2 regions of the Pseudomonas lijiangensis genome follow, and region 1 is predicted to be linked to the other one. Evidence: predicted binding sites of a transcription regulator. Region 1 holds the regulator's gene; the other holds the start of a gene.

Region 1 (11,787 bases):
CCGTGGGGTTTATTCCGCCGAAAGCACCCGTGCCAGGGTCGCTTTCACTTTACCCATGCCATCACGCAGCGCCTGCTCGATCTCGGCCATGGTGATGACAGCTTTCGACTTGCCCGCCGCCGGGTTCACCACCAGTGCCAGACAGGCGTAATCCAGCTCCAGCTCACGGGCCAGTGCAGCCTCAGGCATGCCAGTCATGCCGACGATGTCGCAGCCGTCACGCTCAAGACGAACGATCTCGGCCACTGTCTCCAGACGCGGCCCCTGGGTGCAAGCATAGACGCCACGATCACTGAACTCGCAACCTTCAGCCGCCAGCGCCGCAATCAGACGAGCGCGCAACGCCTCGCTGTAGGGGTAGCTGAAATCGATATGAGTGACCTGCTCCAGGTCGTCGGCAAAGAACGTGTGCTGGCGACCGCTGGTGTAATCCACCAGATCATGGGGCACGCAGAAATGGCCGGTTCCCATGGCAGGATGAATACCGCCCACGGCATTCACAGCCAGAATCGCTTGCGCACCGGCCTGCTTCAAGGCCCAGATGTTGGCGCGATAGTTGACCTGATGCGGCGGCAGGCGATGAGGATGGCCGTGACGGGCCAGAAACATCACTTCGCGACCGGCATAGTCACCGATCTGGATTTCGCCCGACGGCGCGCCATAAGGCGTGTTCATGGGCAGGGACTGGCGAATGTTCAGACCTTCAAGCTGGGTCAGGCCTGTTCCGCCGATAATCGCGTAAACCGTCATTGCAAATCCTTAATCGATCAATTGGGCATTGCGCAGCGCCTGAAGCGCCGTCAGCCAGCGCGGATGCTGGCGATAATCCGTCGAAGCATGAGCCTGACCACGCATGCGGGCGATACGCGCCGAAGGCTTGACCTTCAGGCGTTGCGCAGCGCTCAGGGCCAGCTCGGCGGCAGCACGGTCATTGCAGACCAGACCCATGTCACAACCGGCGGTCAGCGCAGCCTCGATGCGACTGGCCGCATCACCCACCACATGAGCGCCTGCCATGGACAGGTCATCACTGAAGATGACACCGTCGAATTGCAGTTCGCCGCGCAGGATGTCCTGCAACCAGCGACGGGAGAATCCGGCAGGCTGCGAGTCGACCTGCGGATAGATGACATGGGCAGGCATCACCGCCGCCAGCTGCTTGCTCAGACGCGCAAAAGGCACGAGGTCCTTGCTGCGAATTTCGTCCAGGCTGCGCTCGTCATTGGGAATTGCCACATGGGAATCGGCTTCCGCCCAGCCATGCCCCGGAAAGTGCTTGCCGGTAGCAGCCATGCCGGCAGCCTGCATGCCACGGATAAAGGCGCCAGCCAGCACGGCGGCACGCTCGGGATCGCCCTCGAAGGAACGGGTTCCCACTACAGCGCTGCGCTGGAAATCGAGGTCCAGTACCGGCGCGAAACTCAGGTCCAGGCCCACGGCCAGTACTTCGGTCGCCATCAGCCAGCCGCAATGTTCGGCCAATGATTCGGCATCGGGCTTCTCGGCAATGGCACGCATCGCAGGCAAACGCACGAAACCCTGTCGCAGACGCTGAACCCTGCCGCCTTCCTGATCCACGGCCAGCAGCAAGTCAGGGCGAACGGCACGAATGGCCGCGCTCAACTCGCGCACTTGCCGCGGATGCTCGATGTTACGGGCAAAGATAATCAAACCGCCCACTTCGGGCTGACGCAGAAACTGACGGTCTTCGGCGGTCAACCAGGTACCGGCGACATCGACCATCAGGGAGCCTTGCAGGCCTGAACTCATAGAAAAACCCTTAACACACCATTACCAATCAATCCGGGCATGGTGCTTGATCCTGGAGCCTCGCGCAATGCGAGCGCATCCAGGAATCGTCAGGCCTTGGCGGCGACGGGGGCGCTCGAGGAGCTTTTGGTGCGTGGTTTGAGCTGTGCTGCGATCATAGCGGCGTCTGTCACACCGGTTTCGGCACGCATGCCGGCTGCCAGGAATGGCACCATCAGACGCATGACCTGCTCGATGGAAGTGTTGACGCCGAAATCGGTCTCGGCAATGGCGCGCAAGGCCTTGATACCGGACATGCTGAAAGCTGCGGCACCCAGCATGAAGTGCACACGCCAGAACAGCTCGATAGGCGGAATGCGCGGCGCGGCTTCATTGACCAGAGTCATGTAGCGGCGGAACACCTTGCCGTACATGTCTTCCAGATAGCGACGCAAGTGACCCTGACTCTGGCTGAACGCAAGCCCCAGCAGACGCATGAAGATCGACAGGTCATTGCCGCTGCGTGGCTGAACCACCAGCGCCTGTTCGACGAGCATCTCCAGCAACTCTTCAAGGGTTGGCTTTTGCTCGGGCCTGGCCTGACGACGCTCCAGCTCACGCTCGAGACTGATGCAGAAAGGCCCCAGAAAACGCGAGAAAACCGCCTGGATCAAAGCCTTCTTGGAACCGAAGTGATAGTTCACCGCAGCCAGATTGACCGACGCCTTGCTGGTTATCAGACGCAAGGAGGTTTCGGCAAAGCCCTTTTCTGCGAACAATTGCTCGGCAGCATCAAGAATGCGTTCAACGGTTTCCGACTGGGCCATGGCTCTCTGCCTAACAAACGAACGTTTGAAACATACGTATCAGCCGGGCCTCTTGTCAAGCGGGCTGTTCATAGAGTGGCCGAACAGTCACTTATCCGACCTCTTGCAGACAGACCGCAACCCGACCGTCGGGCGACGAAAATGAAAAGGACGATTGCCAACACGCCTTCACTGTATATAATCCCAGTCACTGTATAAAAAGACAGAGCGCCTGCCATGATCAAACTGACGCCACGCCAAGCCGAGATTCTGGGCTTCATCAAACGCTGCCTCGAAGACAATGGCTACCCGCCTACCCGTGCGGAAATCGCTCAGGAACTGGGCTTCAAATCCCCCAACGCGGCGGAAGAACACCTCAAGGCACTGGCCCGCAAGGGCGCCATCGAAATGACTCCGGGTGCGTCACGCGGCATCCGCATTCCCGGTTTCGAGGCCAAGCCTGACGAGAACAGCCTGCCGATCATTGGCCGCGTTGCCGCGGGTGCGCCGATCCTGGCCCAGCAGCATATCGAAGAGTCCTGCAACATCAACCCGACCTTCTTCCATCCAAGTGCCGATTACCTGCTTCGGGTCCACGGCATGAGCATGAAGGATATCGGCATCCTCGATGGCGACCTGCTGGCCGTACATACCACCCGTGAGGCCCGCAACGGCCAGATCGTGGTTGCACGGATCGGCGACGAGGTCACGGTAAAACGCTTCAAACGTGAAGGCAGCAAGGTCTGGCTCATTGCTGAAAACCCGGAGTTCGCCCCCATCGAGGTCGATCTCAAGGATCAGGAGCTGGTTATCGAAGGCCTGAGTGTCGGCGTGATTCGCCGCTAAGGAGACGCTATGCAGTTCCATCAAGCACAGTACACGCAATTACCACTGTTCGAGGCGTTCCTGGCCCAGCCCATGGTCCCGATGATTGCCGAAGAACCCGAAAAAGCCTGGAGAAACGAGCCGGAAGCTTTCAGTGAACTGACATTGCGCGGCGCTGCAGGGAACTGCCTGAGTCTCATGGCGCCCATTCTTCGAGAGCTGAGCCAGGATACCAGCGACCGCTGGCTGACCCTGATTGCACCACCGTCGAGCCTGACTCAAACATGGCTGAGGGATGCAGGACTCAACAGAGAGCGAATCCTGCTATTGCAACCTCGCGGGACCCAAAGCGCACTGGAGTTGACTCGTGAGGCGCTTCGGCTGGGAAGAAGTCATACGGTGGTCAGTTGGCTCAACCCGCTGAGCGCTGCAGCTCGCCAGCAACTGGTCAATGCAGCAAGGGTCGGTAATGCACAAAGCCTGAATATTCGGCTGGGCTGATTGCCCGGTCGTTAATGAAGAACTTTCGGGCCGGTGTCCTTTTCGAGTTCACCCTCGGCCAGCCGTCCGGCCATCTGCACACCTACGCTCAGCATCGCCTTGGCAATCTCGACATGCTGACCCTGCATGAAAGACTTGGCATCCGCCGAGAAATCGAGGGTGACCAGCGCCCCTTCATCATCAGCACGACGCAGCTCTATGCGGCCGTCAGGTAGTTCGACAATTTCAAGAAAAGAGGTAGGCATCAGTACAAATACTCCGCGAAAGGCCAGCATTGTAACAGTCTGCCAGCCTGTAGATCATTGGTTTTAGCACTCGCTCAAGCCTTCACGAAAACGAATGGCCAGACCCTTTAGTTGTTGCCGCCAGCCTTCCAGTTCCTCACGAGTCAGCTCAATCGCAGGTTCGTCGTCCAGATTTACCGCCACAATCATGGCCTGGGTGACATCTCCCTTGGGAGCTTTAGGGGCCCGAGGCGGCTCGAACAAGGCGTTATAGGCCGACAGAAGCTGCGCCAGCCAGGTTTCCCTGCTGCGCGCCAACTCGACCAGTTCGGCCATTTCCGGGATTGCTACGGCGTCCAGCACTTCCTGGGTCAGCAACAGCTCGGCTCGGGGCGCACCGGCCTGAGGCAACCGGTAGAAACCGGCAATTTCATGACACAACCCCAGCAGCGCGCCATACAAATGAAACAGGACGGATTCACGCTCGGCCTGCAACAACGCCTGGGCATTGATGGCCTGACCTTTCTCGGCCTTGCCCAGCGCTTCAAGCGCGAGCCCGGCAAAGTAGATCTTCTGATTGGTGCGGGTATAGAGCTCATGGGCCATGGCGGCATTCTCCATAACGGTCAGATAAAAAGAGCATGGCCACAAGCGCCAAAGCTCCCGACAGGGTCAAACCCGCCTGGAGCCTCCTGGGCAAACTGTGCCCGACTTGCGCCGGACACACTTGATCAGCGCTTGTCTTCGACCTTCCAGACACCGCCATCATAGAAGGCACGCCAGCCGGTCGGCTTGCCCTCCACTTCGGTCTGAACATATTGCTCTTTGGTCTTGCGGCTGTAACGAATTACCGCCGGACGGCCATCGGGGTCTTTCTTCGGCGCTTCGCAGAGGAAGTGATACTTGGGATCGATTTCATCCTTGTGCGGCACGATCTCAATGACCAGCGGCGCACGGGTTTCACGGTTCTTCGGGAACTGGCTTGCAGCCAGGAACAGACCGGAAGCACCGTCGCGCAGGATGTAGGTGTCATCGACCTTGTCGCACTTGAGCTCAGGCATCTTCACCGGGTCCATCTTCGGTGGCGCAGCCTCACCGCTCTTGAGCAGCTTGCGGGTGTTCTTGCATTCGGCATTGGTACAGCCGAAGAACTTGCCGAAACGGCCGGTCTTGAGCTGCATTTCGCTGCCACACTTGTCGCACTCCAGGCTCGGACCTTCATAGCCCTTGATGCGATAGGTGCCCTCTTCGATCTCGTAACCCGAGCAATCCGGATTGTTGCCGCAGATATGCAGCTTGTGCTTCTCGTCCAGCAGATAGGCATCCATGGCCGTGCTGCAGACCGGACAACGGTGCTTGCCGCGCAATACGCGGGATTCGGATTCACCCTCGTCATCCTCGGCGATCTCGTCACCGGGAGTCAGGTTGACCGTTGCCTTGCAACGCTCCTTGGGTGGCAGGCTGTAGCCCGAGCAGCCGAGGAAGACACCGGTCGACGCAGTGCGGATCTGCATCGGACGGCCGCACACCTTGCACGGAATGTCGGTCATGACCGGCTGGTTGGCACGCATGCCGCTGTCAGGGGCTTCGGCCACTTCGAGTTTCTTGCGGAAGTCGCCGTAGAACTCATCCAGCACGTTTTTCCAGTCGCGCTCGCCCTGGGCCACATCGTCGAGGTTCTCTTCCATGCCGGCCGTAAAGCCGTAGTCCATCAGGTTGGAAAAGCTCTCGGACAGACGACCGGTAACGATATCGCCCATTTTTTCCGAATAGAAACGGCGATTGTGCAATGCAACGTAGCCACGATCCTGGATGGTCGAAATGATCGCCGCATAGGTCGAAGGACGACCGATGCCGCGCTTTTCCATTTCCTTGACCAGGCTGGCTTCGGAGTAGCGAGCCGGCGGCTTGGTGAAGTGCTGGCTCGGGTCCAGCGTCACCAGTTTCAGGGTTTCGCCCTGCGCCATGTCCGGCAGCACACCGTCATCGCCAGGCTTGGACATCTGCGGCAGTACGCGAGTGTAACCGTCGAACTTCAGGATGCGGCCCTTGGCGCGCAGTTCGAAGTCACCGGCAGCAACGCTGACCGTGGTCGACAGGTACTGGGCCGGCGGCATCTGGCAAGCCACGAACTGGCGCCAGATCAACTCGTAAAGGCGCTCGGCATCACGCTCCATGCCCGACAGCTTGCTTGGATGGGTATTCACGTCGGACGGACGAATCGCTTCGTGAGCCTCTTGTGCGCCTTCCTTGCTGCTGTAGACATTAGGGGATTCCGGCAGGTACTTCTTGCCGAACTCTGTCTCAATGTAATCACGCGCCATGCTGACGGCATCGGCCGACAGGTTGGTGGAGTCGGTACGCATGTAAGTGATGTAGCCCGCTTCATACAAGCGCTGGGCCATCATCATGGTTTTCTTCACACCAAAGCCCAGGCGGTTACTGGCGGCCTGCTGCAAGGTGGACGTGATGAATGGCGCCGACGGCTTGCTGCTGGTCGGCTTGTCTTCGCGCTTGACGATGCTGTAGCTGGAGGCCTTGAGCTTCTCCAGCGCCGCCATGGCCTGTGCTTCGTTGAGCGGCTTGAAGGCCTCGCCATTTTCCCTGGCGACTTCAAAGCGCACATTGGCGCCCTTGGCAGTGCCCAGGTCGGCGTGGATTTCCCAGTACTCTTCAGGAATGAAGGCACGGATTTCGCGCTCACGCTCTACCACCAGCTTCACGGCAACCGATTGCACACGACCGGCTGACAGGCCACGAGCGACCTTTTGCCAGAGCAGCGGCGACACCATGTAGCCCACGACGCGGTCGAGGAAGCGACGGGCCTGCTGGGCGTTTACACGGGCGATATCCAGCTCGCCGGGCTTTGAAAAGGCTTCCTGAATGGCCTTCTTGGTGATTTCGTTGAACACCACGCGCTTGAAGCGGCTGTCATCCCCACCGATGGCTTCGCGCAGGTGCCAGGCAATGGCTTCCCCTTCGCGGTCCAAGTCCGTTGCGAGATAGATGGTGTCGGCATCCTTGGCCAGCTTGCGCAGCTCTTCGATCACCTTTTCCTTGCCGGGAAGGATTTCGTATTTGGCCTTCCAGCCGTGTTCGGGGTCGACGCCCATACGCGACACCAACTGGCGCCGGGCCTTTTCCTTGGGGCTCAGTGCGGGCGCTTCGCTCGCAGTTGCCTTGCCACGCTTGGCGGCAGGTTCCTTGGCAGCACTAGCCGAACCGCTGGTGGGCAGGTCTCGGATATGGCCGATACTCGACTTCACCACGTACTGGTTGCCCAAATACTTGTTGATGGTCTTGGCCTTAGCCGGGGATTCCACGATGACCAGCGATTTGCCCATGGATCAGAAAATTCCTGAAAACTAGATGAAAGACAGAGTGGAGCTTATAAAGGCCACGCTATATATAGTGGCTACAAGGTGAGGTCAAGCACAGGCTGTTGTGCGGCCCCGACTCACGGACGGGTAAAAAGACTCGGCTCGACCTGAACCAAAGCAAAGCGCGGCACTTGCTCGCCGTCAACCTCGACGGACTCGAGGAACATGCTCAAAGGACGTACCCACATCCCGAAATCACCGTAAAGAGCCTGATAGAACACCACTTCTTCCTCGGTTTCGGAATGTCGCGCAACGCTGAATACCCGGTACTCCGGGCCTTTGTAATGGCGATAGAGCCCTGGCTCTAATTGCATGCTGTTGCCCTCTTGAAACATGGCTGAAACAACGGGTAAAAAAATTGCTTTTTCCAAAATACAAAAGCCGGGGACCAGGCCCCGGCTCGCATCAATTCAGGGTCCGTTGACGACAACGGCCCCTTTCAATCTCAGATGCGTTCAAAAACAGTGGCAATACCCTGGCCCAGACCGATACACATGGTCGAGACGCCCAGCTTGCCGCCATTCTGCTTCATTACATTGAGCAAAGTACCCGAAATACGCGCACCGGAGCATCCAAATGGATGGCCCAGGGCAATAGCGCCGCCGTTCAGATTAACCTTCTCGTTCATCTTGTCGAGCACTTTCAGATCCTTGAGCACTGGCAGGGCCTGTGCGGCGAAGGCTTCGTTGAGCTCGAAGAAGTCGATATCGGCAATCCCAAGACCGGCACGCTTGAGGGCTTTCTGAGTCGCAGGAACCGGGCCGTAACCCATGATTGCCGGGTCGACACCCGCCACGGCCATGGAACGGATAACCGCCATCGGCTCGATACCCAGGTCCTTGGCACGCTGGGCAGACATGACGATCATGCAGGACGCACCGTCGGTAATCTGCGATGACGTACCCGCCGTTACAGTACCGCCCTTGGGATTGAATGCTGGCTTGAGGGCCGCGAGACTTTCCAGAGTGGTATCCGGACGGATGGTTTCGTCGTAGTCGAAAACCTTGAGGAAACCGTCTTCGTCATAACCCTGCATCGGGATGATCTCGTCCTTGAACTTGCCCTCCAGGGTCGCCTTGTGGGCGAGCTGGTGGGAGCGCAGGCCGAAAGCGTCCTGTTGCTCACGGGTAATGCCGTGCATCTTGCCGAGCATTTCGGCCGTCAGGCCCATCATGCCCGAAGCCTTGGCGGCATGCAGGGACATGTGCGGGTTCGGATCGACGCCATGCATCATGCCGACATGGCCCATGTGCTCGACGCCACCGATCACGAACACATCACCGTTGCCGGTCATGATCGCCTGGGCCGCCGTGTGCAGCGCGCTCATGGACGAACCGCACAGGCGGCTCACGGTCTGGGCTGCGGAGGTGTGCGGGATCTGGGTCAGCAACGACGCCATGCGCGCGATGTTCCAGCCCTGTTCCAGGGTCTGGTTGACGCAGCCCCAGATGACATCTTCCACCTCGGCCGGGTCGATCTTCGCATTGCGCTCCAGCAACTTGCTGATCAGGTGCGCCGACATGTCTTCGGCGCGGGTGTTGCGGTGCATGCCGCCCTTGGAGCGGCCCATCGGGGTGCGACCGAAGTCGACAATCACGACGTCTCTTGGATTCAAGCTCATACGTTCATTCCTCAGAAGGCGCTTAACCGAAGAAGCTCTGGCCTTTACTGGCCATTTCGCGCAGCTTCGCGGTCGGTTGATACAAGGCACCCAGCTCGGCATATTGGTCAGCGAGGGCAACGAATTGGGCGACGCCGATGGAGTCGATGTAACGCAGCGCACCACCACGGAACGGAGGGAAACCGATGCCGTAGATCAGGCCCATGTCGGCTTCGGCAGCGGTTTCGACGATGCCGTCTTCCAGGCAACGCACGGTTTCCATACACAGCGGGATCATCATCCAGTTGATGATGTCTTCATCAGTCACTTCACGCTGCTCGTAGACAATCGGCTTGAGCACATCCAGCACGCTCGGATCGCTGACCTTCTTGGGCTTACCCTTCTTGTCCGTCTCGTAGGCATAGAAGCCCTTGCCGTTCTTCTGGCCAAGGCGCTTGGCCTCGTACAGAACGTCCACGGCAGAACGGGTATCGTCCTTCATGCGGTCCGGAAAGCCTTCGGCCATGACGTCACGACCATGGTGACCGGTGTCGATGCCGACCACGTCCATCAGGTACGCAGGCCCCATGGGCCAGCCGAACTTCTCCATGACCTTGTCGATGCGCACGAAATCCACACCGGCGCTGACAAGCTTGGCGAAACCGCCGAAGTACGGGAACAGGACACGGTTGACCAGGAAGCCCGGGCAGTCGTTGACCACAATCGGGTTCTTGCCCATTTTCTTGGCGTAGGCAACGGTGGTCGCCACGGCTTCTTCGCTGGACTTCTCGCCACGGATGACTTCCACCAGCGGCATCATGTGCACCGGGTTGAAGAAGTGCATGCCGACGAAGTTTTCCGGACGCTTGAGGGCCTGAGCCAGCAAGGTAATGGAAATGGTCGAGGTATTGGAGGCCAGGATAGTGTTTTCAGCCACATTGGCTTCGACTTCGGCCAGTACTGCCTGCTTGACCTTGGGGTTTTCGACTACTGCTTCGACCACCAGATCGACGTTGCCGAAATCGCCATAAGACAAGGTAGGACGAATAGCATTGAGTGCCTCAGCCATCTTGGCAGGTGTCAGACGACCTTTGTCGACACGGCCACCCAGCAGCTTGGAGGCTTCATTGAGACCCAGTTGAATGGCCTCTTCGCGGATATCCTTCATCAGGATCGGCGTGCCTTTCACAGCCGATTGATAAGCGATACCGCCGCCCATGATCCCGGCGCCCAGTACGGCAGCCTGTTTCACGTCCTTGGCCAGAGCATCGTATGCCTTGGCTTTCTTTTTAAGCTCCTGATCGTTCAGGAACAGGCCGATCAGACTCTGCGCCGCAGACGTCTTGGCCATTTTCACGAAACCGGCAGCTTCGACTTCCAGCGCCTTGTCACGACCGAAGTTCGCGGCTTTCTGGATGGTCTTGATGGCTTCGACAGGTGCCGGGTAATTCGGGCCGGCTTGACCTGCGACAAAACCCTTGGCGGTTTCAAATGCCATCATCTGCTCAATGGGATTGAGCTTGAGCTTGTCCAGCTTGGGCTGACGCTTGGCCTTGAAATCGAACTCGCCGCTGATGGCGCGCTTGACCAGATCCAGGGCAGCAGCCTGAAGTTTTTCAGGGACGACCACTGCATCGACAGCACCGACCTTGAGGGCGTCTTCGGCAGCGTTTTCCTTGCCGGAAGCGATCCACTCGATGGCGTTGTCGGCACCAATGATGCGTGGCAGGCGGACAGTACCGCCGAAACCGGGATAAATGCCCAGCTTGACCTCAGGAAGACCGATCTTCGCCGTGCTGGCAATGACGCGATAATCAGCCGCCAGACACATCTCCAGGCCACCGCCCAGTGCGATGCCATTGATGGCGACGACCGTGGGCACACCCAGGTCTTCGAAGTCGCTGAAGATCCTGTTGGCCTCGAGGTTACCGGCAATCAGTTCGCTTTCCGGCAACTTGAAGTTATCGACAAACTCGGTGATGTCGGCGCCTACAATGAATACGTCCTTGCCACTGGTGACAATCACGCCTTTGACAGAAGCGTCGGCCTTGAGGGTATCAACCACCTGGCGCAGCTCGCTCAGGGTCAGGCGATTGAACTTGTTGACGGACTCACCCTTGAGGTCGAAATTCAATTCGACGATGCCACTTTCAAGAGCCTTAACCGTGATGGCTTTACCTTCGTAAATCATCAACTGATCTCCACAATAGGGAAGCTGAACAATACTCGCCGAACCTTGAGGCTCGACGAGACTACGACGTCGCCGTCGATGAACACGCCAAATCAAGCACACCCGCCGACGTGGTAGTCAGAGTTCTGTCAGAGCCGTCTGACGACCAAACGATCAATTCATACGCCCGTTTGATTTGGGTATGCACACCATCAGGCAAAACCCGAAAATTGTCAATTCGACGAAACATCAATAAAAACGGCGTATTGGCCAGATTGCAGCCTTGCCCTGATTCAAGCCCCCAAGTTTGATTTGGGCCCATTCAAAAAAGTGATAATGCAAAGCTCGGAGGAAACCCCGGACGGGCTTTTTTGCACCGTTGAGGCTCGCAGATGAAAAATACTCGGGAAAAACGCGACAAAACGGAGCGTAAGGTCTAAAGTCTGGCCAGTGCCTGCAAAGCCGCTCATCGGCGCGCAGGATTCGGCGATCTACGGCATTGCACCGTAGCGCCACGAATTATCGGCCTGCC
Region 2 (11,787 bases), 2.8 Mb from region 1:
CGGGCTATCGTTGGAAACCTGAACGGCTTCACGCAGGTAGCGCTTGAGCTCTTCTTCCTGGTAGACGATTTCCATCGCCCGGCCGCCCAGCACGTAGGACGGACGCACAACCAGCGGGTAACCGATTTTTGCAGCAGCGCGAATGGCTTCGTCTTCGCTGCGCACAGTGGCGTTTGGCGGCTGACGCAGGTTCAGGCGCTCAACCATCTGCTGGAAGCGCTCACGGTCTTCTGCACGGTCGATGGCGTCAGGGCTGGTGCCGATGATCGGCACGCCAGCAGCTTCCAGGGCGCGAGCCAGTTTCAGAGGCGTCTGACCGCCGTACTGGACGATCACGCCTTTAGGCTTCTCGACGCGCACGATTTCCAGAACGTCTTCCAGAGTGACAGGTTCGAAGTACAGACGGTCGGACGTGTCGTAGTCGGTAGAAACGGTTTCCGGGTTGCAGTTGACCATGATGGTCTCGTAACCGTCGTCGCGCAGCGCCAGAGCCGCGTGTACGCAGCAGTAGTCGAACTCGATGCCCTGGCCGATGCGGTTAGGACCGCCACCCAGGATCATGATCTTGTCGCGAGTCGACGGGTTGGCTTCGCACTCTTCCTCGTACGTCGAGTACAGGTAAGCGGTGTCGGTCGCGAACTCGGCAGCGCAGGTGTCGACGCGCTTGTAGACCGGGAACACTTCCAGCTTCTGACGGTGAGTACGCAGGTTCTTCTCGGTAACGCCCAGCAGCTTGGCCAGACGCGCATCGGAGAAGCCCTTGCGCTTGAGGCGGAACATCAGATCACGATCGATGGCCGAAAGCCCCAGGGTCTTGACCTTCTCTTCTTCCTTGATCAGATCTTCGATCTGCACCAGGAACCAAGGGTCGATCATGTTCATTTCGAAGATTTCTTCGACGGTCAGGCCGGCACGGAAAGCATCGGCGACGTACCAGATGCGCTCGGCGCCCGGAACGGTCAGCTCGCGCTTGAGGGTGCTCATGCTTTCCGGATGGCTCAGATCCAGCTTTGGATCAAGGCCGCAGACGCCGACTTCCAGACCGCGCAGGGCTTTCTGCAGGGATTCCTGGAAGGTACGGCCGATAGCCATGACTTCACCGACCGACTTCATCTGAGTGGTCAGGCGAGCGTCGGCCTTGGAGAACTTCTCGAAAGCAAAGCGCGGCAGCTTGGTCACGACGTAGTCGATGGACGGCTCGAAGGACGCCGGGGTCTTGCCACCGGTGATGTCGTTCTGCAGTTCGTCGAGGGTGTAGCCGACTGCCAGCTTGGCAGCGACCTTGGCAATCGGGAAACCGGTAGCCTTGGAGGCCAGCGCGGAGGAGCGGGAAACCCGTGGGTTCATCTCGATCACGACCATGCGGCCAGTGTCCGGGCAGATACCGAACTGCACGTTGGAACCGCCGGTTTCAACGCCGATCTCGCGCAGAACAGCCAGCGAGGCGTTACGCAGGATCTGGTATTCCTTGTCCGTCAGGGTCTGTGCTGGCGCAACAGTGATCGAGTCACCGGTGTGCACGCCCATCGGGTCGAAGTTTTCGATGGAGCAGACAATGATGCAGTTGTCCTTCTTGTCACGGACAACTTCCATTTCGTACTCTTTCCAGCCGATCAGCGATTCGTCGATCAGCAGCTCTTTGGTCGGAGAAAGGTCCAGACCACGCGCACAGATTTCTTCGAATTCTTCACGGTTGTAAGCGATACCACCACCGGTGCCGCCCATGGTGAACGATGGGCGGATGATGCAAGGGAAGCCCAGCTTTTCGAGAACGGCGTTGGCTTCTTCCATGGAATGGGCGATGCCGGAGCGCGGGCATTCCAGACCGATGGATTTCATGGCCTTGTCGAAGCGAGAACGGTCTTCAGCCTTGTCGATGGTGTCGGCATTGGCGCCGATCATTTCAACGCCGAACTTCTCCAGAACGCCTTCGCGCTCCAGATCCAGTGCGCAGTTGAGTGCGGTCTGGCCGCCCATGGTTGGGAGCACGGCATCCGGACGCTCTTTTTCGATGATCTTGGCAACGGTCTGCCACTTGATCGGCTCGATGTAGGTCGCGTCGGCCATGGCCGGGTCGGTCATGATGGTCGCCGGGTTGGAGTTCACCAGGATGACGCGGTAGCCCTCTTCGCGCAGAGCCTTGCAGGCCTGGGCGCCGGAGTAGTCGAATTCACAGGCCTGGCCGATCACGATGGGGCCGGCGCCGAGAATCAGGATGCTTTTAATATCTGTACGTTTTGGCATGGGTTGTCACTCAAATCCGTAGGTCAGTCGGCAAGCCGTCTTGAACATTTCTTTGCGGTGCCTGGGTGGCGACGACCGGATTCATCATCCGGGGCCACCCTGGGCACGTGCTTACTACATTCTCAAGGCAACCGGTCAGCGACGCTTGGCCATGGCTTCGATAAAGCGATCAAACAGAGGGGCAACGTCATTCGGGCCCGGGCTTGCTTCAGGGTGACCCTGGAAGCTGAACGCGCTCTTGTCGGTGCGCTCGATACCTTGCAGGGTCCCGTCGAACAGCGACTTGTGGATGGCGCGAACGTTGCCTGGCAGGGTCGACTCATCAACCGCAAAACCGTGGTTCTGGCTGGTGATCATGACGACGCCGGTGTCCAGGTCCTGGACCGGGTGGTTGGCACCGTGGTGGCCGTGACCCATTTTTACCGTCTTGGCGCCGGAAGCCAGAGCCAGCAACTGGTGACCCAGGCAGATACCGAAAACCGGAATTTCGGTTTCCAGGACTTCCTTGATGGCCTTGATGGCGTAGTCGCATGGCTCTGGGTCGCCAGGGCCGTTGGACAGGAAAACACCGTCCGGGCTGTAGGCCAGTACATCGCTGGCAGGCGTTTGCGCCGGAACCACGGTCACGCGGCAACCGCGCTCGACCAGCATGCGCAGGATGTTGACCTTGACGCCGTAGTCGTAGGCCACGACGTGGTACGGCAGCTCGGCAGCGGCGATTTCAGGGTGGCTGTCGGTTTTCAGGCTCCAGACACTGGAACGCCACTCATAGCTGTCCTTGGTGCTGACCACTTTGGCCAGATCCATGCCCTTGAGGCCCGGGAAGCCGCGAGCGGCTGCGATTGCGGCCTCTTCGGAAATGTTGTCACCGGCGATGATGCAGCCGTTCTGTGCGCCTTTCTCACGCAGGATGCGGGTCAGACGACGGGTATCGATACCTGCGATGGCAACAACGTTGTTGGCCTTGAGGTATTCGTCCAGAGGCTGCTTGTTACGCCAGTTGCTGGAGACCAGAGGCAGGTCACGAATAACCAGGCCTGCGGACCATACGCGATTCGACTCGGCGTCTTCAGGCGTGGTGCCTGTGTTGCCGATGTGCGGGTAAGTCAGAGTAACGATTTGCTGGGCATAGGAAGGATCGGTAAGGATTTCCTGATAGCCGGTCATTGCGGTGTTGAACACCACCTCACCAACGGTCTGGCCGTCGGCTCCAATGGCTTCGCCGCGAAAAATGCTGCCATCAGCAAGGGCAAGTATGGCTGGCTTAGTCAAGAAGACCTCCCGTAAATAAAGCCTGAAAGGGCGTTCGCAGGTTGCAAAAAAGCGGAATGACGTAGATACGTCACCCCGCTTTCTTATAGATTCATCTGCGCGCTTTTAGTGGACACACTAAAGCTGTAGCTTACAGAAAAAGCCTTTTTGGGTCTACCACCAATGAGCCCGAAAACCCACGGAATGCGACAAGGCTGAATCCGGCACTCACAATCAACGCAGCTCCAGCACGTCCTGCATGTCATAAAGACCAGGAGCCTTGCCATCGAGCCACATGGCGGCCCGGACAGCACCCTTGGCAAATGTCATGCGACTGGAAGCCTTGTGAGTGATTTCGACGCGCTCGCCATCGGCAGCGAACAGAACCGTATGATCGCCCACGATATCGCCAGCCCTGATGGTCGCAAAACCAATGGTCTGACGATCACGAGCACCGGTCTGGCCTTCACGGCTATGGACAGCGACCTTTTCCAGATCACGACCCAACGCCTCGGCAACCACCTCACCCATGCGCAATGCCGTGCCCGAAGGCGCATCGACCTTGTGACGATGGTGAGCCTCGGTGATTTCGATATCGACGTCGTCACCCAGCACACGAGCAGCCGTATCCAGCAGCTTCAGGCAGAGGTTCACACCCACGCTGAAGTTGGCAGCAAAGACGATAGGAATCTCTTTCGCCGCCTCAACCAGTTGCAGCTTCTCTTCAGCACTGAAGCCCGTGGTGCCGATGATCATGGCCTTGCCCGCCTTGCGGCAGAAAGCCAGATTCTTGAGCGTCACCGTAGGGTGCGTGAAGTCGATCAACACGTCGAAGTCATCGGCAACCCGGGCAACATCACCCGACAACGGCACGCCGATACGACCCAGTGCAGCCAGCTCTCCGGCATCAGCACCTACCAGCGTGCTGTCCGGACGATCGATGGCAGCCGTCAGCCCCGCACCCGGCGCCGACAGAACCGCTTCGATCAAAGTCTTACCCATGCGCCCGGCGGCGCCTACCACAGCAATACGTCGCATAACCTTCTCCTGCCCAGTCAGCCCTTACAAGTCACCGAAGAAACGCTTCACACCCTCGAACCAGCCACTGGCTTTCGGAGAGTGAGAGTCGTCGCCTTCAAGCGAAGTACGGAACTCTTCGAGCAGTTCACGCTGACGCTTGCCAAGATTGACCGGCGTTTCAACCGCAACACGACACATCAGGTCGCCAGCACCGCCGCCACGCACCGGAGCAACACCCTTGCCACGCAAGCGGAACTGCTTGCCGGTCTGAGTGCCCTCAGGAATCTTCAACTTGACCCGACCATCCAGCGTCGGCACTTCAAGCTCGCCACCCAGCGCCGCATCAGTGAAGCTGATCGGCACCTCGCAATACAGGTGCTTGCCGTCGCGCTGGAAAATGGCGTGTTCACGCACATTGATCACAACGTACAGATCACCGGTCGGCCCGCCCTGGGAACCCACTTCGCCTTCGCCGGACAGACGAATACGGTCACCGGTATCGACGCCTGGCGGCACCTTGACCGACAGGGTCTTGGACTCTTCGACACGACCTTCGCCATGGCACGAATCGCACGGATCGGAAATGATCTTGCCGTGACCATGACAACGAGGACAGGTCTGCTGCACGGAGAAGAACCCCTGCTGCATGCGCACCTGACCAATACCGCCACACGTCGGGCACGTGACCGGCGAAGAACCCTTCTTCGCGCCGCTGCCATCGCAAGGTTTGCAGTTGACCAGCGTCGGAACACGGATATTCACGGTCGTACCGCGAACCGCTTCTTCGAGGTCCAGTTCCAGGGTGTAACGCAGATCGCTGCCGCGCTGTGCGCCGCCACGACCGCCGCCACCACGGCCACCCCCAAAGAAGTCGCTGAACACGTCACCGAAAATATCGGAGAAGTTCGCACCGCCAGCGCCACCGCCGAAACCACCGCCACCCATGCTCGGATCTATGCCGGCGTGACCGTACTGATCGTATGCAGCACGCTTGCTGGCATCGGACAGAACTTCATAGGCCTCGTTGGCCTCTTTGAAAGACTCTTCCGCAGCCTTGTCATCAGGGTTGCGGTCAGGGTGATGCTTCATCGCAAGGCGGCGATAAGCCTTCTTCAGCTCAGCCTCGCTGGCACCCCGCTCCACCCCCAACACTTCGTAATAATCACGCTTTGCCATAATTCTTCCGCACTCTTGAGGACGTTCGGCAAAACCCTCCTGAGCCTTGCCAAACTCGTTGAGCCCCATACAGGCCCGGACCCAACTCACGTCAATTCAACGATCCTGGTCTTGTTTAGACAGCCAGTTGCCTGACCGAGAAAGCGGCAGAACGAATCGCCACGCAGGAGCATGACGACCTTGCCACAAGGCATACGGGCCATGACCCGAACGCCGGAATTTTGCCTGTTCCAGACACGCCAACGCGGGAGCAAGCTCCCGCGCGGCGACATCCTACCAGCCACCGCTCGGAACGGGTCAACTGGCTTTCAAGCAAGCCTGCGCTTACTTGTTGTCTTTCACTTCTTCGAACTCGGCATCGACTACGTCGTCAGCCTTGGCTTTTTCTTCAGCAGGCTTGGCAGCCGCTTCCGGGTTTTCAGCCTGCTCGGCGTACATTTTCTGAGCGATTGGCGCGGAAACCTTGGACAGCTCTTCGATCCTGGCTTCGATTGCAGCCTTGTCGTCGCCTTTCACGGCAGCTTCCAGAGCAACCAGAGCAGCCTCGACAGCGGTCTTCTCTTCTGCGGTCACTTTGTCGCCAGCATCGCTGATCATCTTGCGAGTCGAGTGAACCAGTGCATCACCCTGGTTACGGGCAGATGCCAGCTCTTCGAACTTGCGGTCTTCTTCGCTGTTGGCTTCAGCGTCGCGGATCATCTGCTGGATTTCTTCATCCGACAGACCCGAGTTGGCCTTGATCACGATGGACTGCTGCTTGCCAGTCGCCTTGTCTTTCGCGCCTACGTGCAGGATGCCGTTGGCATCGATGTCGAAGGTCACTTCGATCTGTGGAACGCCACGTGGAGCTGGTGGAATCTCGGCCAGGTCGAACTTGCCCAGGGACTTGTTCTGACCGGCTTGCTTACGCTCACCCTGCAGCACGTGAATGGTTACAGCGCTCTGGTTGTCATCGGCAGTCGAGAACACTTGCGATTTCTTGGTAGGAATCGTGGTGTTTTTCTCGATCAGCGCAGTCATCACGCCGCCCATGGTTTCGATACCCAGAGTCAGCGGGCTGACGTCCAGCAGCAGAACGTCCTTGACGTCACCAGCCAGTACCGCGCCCTGGATGGCAGCACCCATTGCAACCGCTTCGTCAGGGTTGACGTCCTTGCGAGCTTCCTTACCGAAGAACTCGGTTACCAGCTTCTGAACCAGCGGCATACGAGTCTGGCCACCGACCAGGATCACGTCGTTGATCGAACCGATGTCGATACCGGCATCTTTCAGAGCGATACGGCAAGGCTCGATGGTGCGCTGAACCAGGTCTTCAACCAGCGATTCCAGCTTGGAGCGCGAGATTTTCACGTTCAAGTGCTTAGGACCGGTAGCGTCTGCAGTGATGTACGGCAGGTTGACGTCGGTCTGCATGCTGGAAGACAGCTCGATCTTGGCTTTTTCAGCAGCTTCTTTCAGACGCTGCATTGCCAGCGGGTCACCCTTGAGGTTCATGCCGCTTTCTTTCTTGAATTCGTCGACGAGGTAGTCGATCAGACGAATGTCGAAGTCCTCACCACCCAGGAAGGTGTCGCCGTTGGTTGCCAGCACTTCGAACTGGTGCTCGCCGTCAACTTCAGCGATTTCGATGACCGACACGTCAAAAGTACCGCCACCCAGGTCATAAACGATGACAGTGTGGTCGCCCTTCGCTTTGTCCATACCGTAAGCCAGAGCAGCTGCGGTTGGTTCGTTGATGATGCGTTTTACGTCCAGACCCGCGATGCGACCGGCATCCTTGGTAGCCTGACGCTGGCTGTCGTTGAAGTAGGCCGGAACGGTGATGACCGCTTCGGTGACTGTCTCGCCGAGGTAGTCTTCGGCGGTCTTCTTCATTTTCTTCAGGATTTCGGCAGAAATCTGAGGAGGAGCCATCTTCTGGCCATTTACTTCAACCCAGGCGTCGCCGTTGTCAGCCTTGGCAATCTTGTACGGAACCATCTGGATGTCTTTCTGTACGACGTCTTCTTCAAAACGACGACCGATCAGACGCTTTACTGCGTACAGAGTGTTGTGCGGGTTGGTCACCGCCTGACGCTTGGCCGACTGACCGACGAGGATTTCGCCGTCGTTGGCGTAAGCAATGATCGAAGGGGTGGTACGAGCGCCTTCAGCGTTCTCGATAACCTTGACGTTGCCGTTTTCCAGAATAGAGACGCAGGAGTTGGTGGTCCCCAGGTCAATACCGATAATCTTGCCCATCTTTTGACTCTCCCGAAACTTTTGATTTGGTTGCCGCAACTGCGTTTACAAATTGCGGTAGCTCTTAAACGCTTGGCCTATAAATGGGGGCCAGACAGCCGATTTCAAGCCTGCTCATCAATTGATGGCGAAACAGGCGACGGTGCCTTGCTGACCACGACCATGGCCGGACGCAGCAGACGACCGTTGAGCTGATAACCCTTCTGGAACACTTTCAGAACAGTGTTTGGTTCAACATCCGCGCTTTCCTGCATGGCCATTGCCTGATGATGCTCGGCATTGAATGGCTGGCCGTGCGGATCGATGGCCTCCAGCTGATAACGCTTGAGGGTGTCGTTGAACATCTTGAGCGTCAGCTCGATACCTTCACGCATCGGACGGATGCTTTCGTCGTCCGGGCTGGACAGATCCAGACCACGCTCCAGGCTGTCGACGATAGGCAGCAGATCGCCTGCGAACTTCTCAAGAGCGAATTTGTGCGCCTTTTCCACATCCTGTTCTGCACGACGACGTACGTTCTGCAGATCCGCAGCTACACGCAGGGACTGATCCTGAGCCGCTGCCAGTTGCTCTTCGAGCACCTGCACACGAGTTGCAAGATCGTCACCCGAAGCTGTCTCGCCAGCCTGGTCCTGGTTCTGCGCATCCAGATTCTGTTCGTCAGCCATAGTGTTCTCCTCTCAAAAACGTCCGCGAACCCATCTCGCGCTTCTGCCCCCCTATATGGGAACGGATTTTCAGGCTTCAAGGGCTCGGCATGATGGATATGTGCATTGCCTGAAATTTTTCCGCGTGTCGCACACACAGAACGGAGCGGTTTTCATCGCCATCCGGACTAAAAAAGCGTGCAACCCGATCAAAACGAGCTAAACCCAAGCATTGTCAGAACCAAATAAAACACTGTATAAATAACCAGACAAATCGCTTGGGAGCCACTCCATGCTGGTGCACCTTTCCGTACATAACTACGCCATCGTCGAACACCTTGATCTTGAACTGGATCGAGGCATGAGCGTAATCACTGGCGAAACCGGTGCCGGCAAGTCGATCATGCTCGACGCCCTGGGCCTGACGCTCGGCGATCGCGCTGACAGTGGCGTCGTTCGTCCCGGCGCCGACAAGGCCGACATCCTGGCCACCTTCGATCTGGCCGATATTCCCGAAGCGCAGGCCTGGCTCAAAGAGCGCGACCTGGATAACGACGGCCCGTGCATCCTGCGGCGAGTCATTACCGCCGAAGGGCGCTCACGCGCCTACATCAATGGCACGCCCTGCCCTCAAGGCGACCTCAAGGCCCTGGGCGAACTGCTGATCGACATCCACAGCCAGCATGAACACCAGTCGCTGCTGAAAACCGATACCCACAGACGCCTGCTGGACGAATACGCCGGCGCCACCGAGCTGGCGCGTCAGGTCCAACTGGCCGCCCAACGCTGGCGCCAGACCCGTCAGGAGCTGGAGCGGCTTTCCAACTCCGGCGACGAGCAGCGCGCACGGCATCAATTGCTCAGCTATCAACTGGAAGAGCTGGAAAGCCTGAGCCTGGGTGAGAACGAGCTGGAGCAGCTCGAGCAGGAACACAAGAACCTGACCAACGCCGAAAGCCTGCTGAGCATTTGCCGTCAGGTCGTGGAGCAATGCAGCGAGAGCGATTCGGGCAATGTGCTGAATGCATTGACCGCCAGCCTGAACCGCCTGGGCAGCATCAACAATTCACCCACAGCCCTGAGCGAAGCCACCGGCCTGCTGTCCAGCGCACAGATCCAGATAGAAGAAGCCGTCGGCGAACTGAATCGTTTCCTGGATCACTTCGACGCCGACCCGGCCCGCCTGCAACAGCTCGAAGAGCGCCTGGACAGCATCTACACACTGGCTCGCAAACACCGCATCCAGCCAACCGAGCTGAGCGAACTGCAACAGAAGCTGCTGGATGAAATTGAAACCCTGAATGCCAACGACGAATCCATCGAGCGACTTGAGCACGAACTGGCTTCCTTTGCCCGTCACTATCAGGAAAAAGCCAGAGAGCTGAGCGATTTTCGCCAGCGCGCCGCAAACCAGCTGGCCGGCGCCGTGGAGGAAGAAATCCACCGACTGGGCATGCCCGGCGGGCGGTTCACCATAGAACTGAAACCCAACTCCGGCAGCGACCTGCTGCCCCATGGCCTTGAACAGGTCGAACTGCTGGTCAGCGCCAACCCGGGTCAGCCACTCAAGGCATTGGCCAAGGTGGCCTCCGGGGGCGAGCTGTCACGCATCAGCCTCGCCATTCAGGTGATTACCGCACAGACCTCCCGCGTACCGACGCTGGTATTCGACGAAGTGGATGTGGGTATCGGTGGCCCGACAGCCGAGATTGTCGGCCAGTTGCTGCGCCGACTGGGTGAGCGCGGGCAAGTGATGACCGTGACCCACCTGCCGCAGGTAGCAGCGCAGGGCCATCAGCATTTGTTCGTGCACAAGGTCAGAGGCAGCGACGCGACCCGCACCGCCGTCTCCAAACTCAACAAGAACGAACGTATAGAAGAAGTGGCGCGCATGCTCGGCGGCATCGACCTGACCAAGGAATCCCTGGCACACGCGAAGAAAATGGTCATCACAGCCAAAAACTGATGACCCATGAAGCACAAAGGCGACCCTGAGGTCGCCTTTGTCGTCTCTGGCTTAAGCCTTCTTGTTACGAACGTAGAGCACAAGATTGTGATCGACCAGATCGTAACCATGTCTCTCGACGATAGCCTTTTGCAGCTTCTCGATTTCTTCGTCGAAGAACTCGATCACCTCGCCGGACTCCACATTGACCATATGGTCGTGGTGGCCGCCATCAGCCAGCTCGAACACAGCATGACCGCCGTCGAAATTGTGGCGAACCACCAATCCAGCAGCTTCAAACTGAGTCAGAACACGGTAGACCGTGGCCAGACCGACATCCTCGCTAGCCTCCATCAGCGCCTTGTAGACATCTTCGGCACTCATGTGGCGCTGCTCGGCAGAATCGAGCATTTGAAGGATTTTGACCCGTGGTAAGGTCACCTTAAGTCCTGCTTTACGTAGTTCGCTATTTTCAACCATGGTCAGCTTTCTCGCAGACGCTGCTTCGCAGCTTCTCTTAATGCAGGTATGATCCGGGTTTACGTTGTCCCAGCCAAGATAGTGGAAGTCGCCCACCGATGCAAAACACCAAGCTCTTGCTAACCAGTTTCACCCTTGTGGGACTGCTCGCACTCGCCGGTTGTTCATTCCCCGGGGTTTACAAAATCGACATCCAACAGGGAAATGTCGTCACGCAGGACATGATAGACCAGTTACGTCCCGGAATGACCCGGCGGCAAGTACGGTTTATCATGGGCAACCCTCTGCTGACCGACACATTTCACACTGATCGCTGGGACTACCTGTACAGCCTGCAGCCTGGTGGCGGTGAACGCCAGCAGGAGCGCGTCAGCCTGATCTTCAACGGTAACGATCAACTGGTCAGCCTGTCCGGCGACTTCATGCCCGGCGTAAGCCGCGATGAAGCCATTCTCGGCAACAGCAGCAACCAGACAGTTCCAGCTGAAAACCAGCCACAACAAGCACCCGAAGCGCCAGCCAAGCCAGGCTCGCTGCTGGACCAGATCCAGAAGGACGTGGACAGTGTCGAAACTGTTCCGGTGCCTGTGCAGGAACCCCTGGAAACAACTCCGCATTAATCGGAAACGTTTTCCACAAAAAAGCCCGGCATGCCGGGCTTTTTGCTGTCTGCCGATCTAAGAAATCAGGGCATGGCGTAATGCCGATCAGTTAAGGCACAAACAAAACCTGTGGGAGGCAGCTTGCTGGCGAGAGGGCCTTGAAACTGGCAGATATTCTGCG

The links. Region 1 encodes LexA, which represses DNA repair genes until DNA is damaged. Its sites were predicted from a motif close to CTGTNTNNNNANACAG; they were not measured.
Region 2: a site for LexA is predicted at 8,833-8,848, ahead of recN (DNA repair protein RecN). Genes of this name have one in related genera too.

The regions. Positions count from the first base shown of each region.
Region 1 is NZ_CP076668.1:3,693,667-3,705,453, forward strand. It holds gene KQP88_RS15090 (S-methyl-5'-thioinosine phosphorylase) at 10-750, opposite strand; gene nagZ (beta-N-acetylhexosaminidase) at 760-1,758, opposite strand; gene psrA (transcriptional regulator PsrA) at 1,860-2,576, opposite strand; gene lexA (transcriptional repressor LexA) at 2,793-3,401, shown strand; gene sulA (SOS-induced cell division inhibitor SulA) at 3,411-3,881, shown strand; gene KQP88_RS15115 (hypothetical protein) at 3,893-4,126, opposite strand; gene KQP88_RS15120 (DUF6586 family protein) at 4,190-4,711, opposite strand; gene topA (type I DNA topoisomerase) at 4,837-7,449, opposite strand; gene KQP88_RS15130 (DUF1653 domain-containing protein) at 7,563-7,799, opposite strand; gene fadA (acetyl-CoA C-acyltransferase FadA) at 7,931-9,106, opposite strand; gene fadB (fatty acid oxidation complex subunit alpha FadB) at 9,129-11,276, opposite strand.
Region 2 is NZ_CP076668.1:855,312-867,098, reverse strand. It holds gene carB (carbamoyl-phosphate synthase large subunit) at 1-2,244, opposite strand, end outside; gene carA (glutamine-hydrolyzing carbamoyl-phosphate synthase small subunit) at 2,380-3,516, opposite strand; gene dapB (4-hydroxy-tetrahydrodipicolinate reductase) at 3,730-4,533, opposite strand; gene dnaJ (molecular chaperone DnaJ) at 4,558-5,691, opposite strand; gene dnaK (molecular chaperone DnaK) at 6,016-7,971, opposite strand; gene grpE (nucleotide exchange factor GrpE) at 8,037-8,600, opposite strand; gene recN (DNA repair protein RecN) at 8,872-10,545, shown strand; gene fur (ferric iron uptake transcriptional regulator) at 10,597-11,004, opposite strand; gene KQP88_RS03730 (outer membrane protein assembly factor BamE) at 11,103-11,624, shown strand.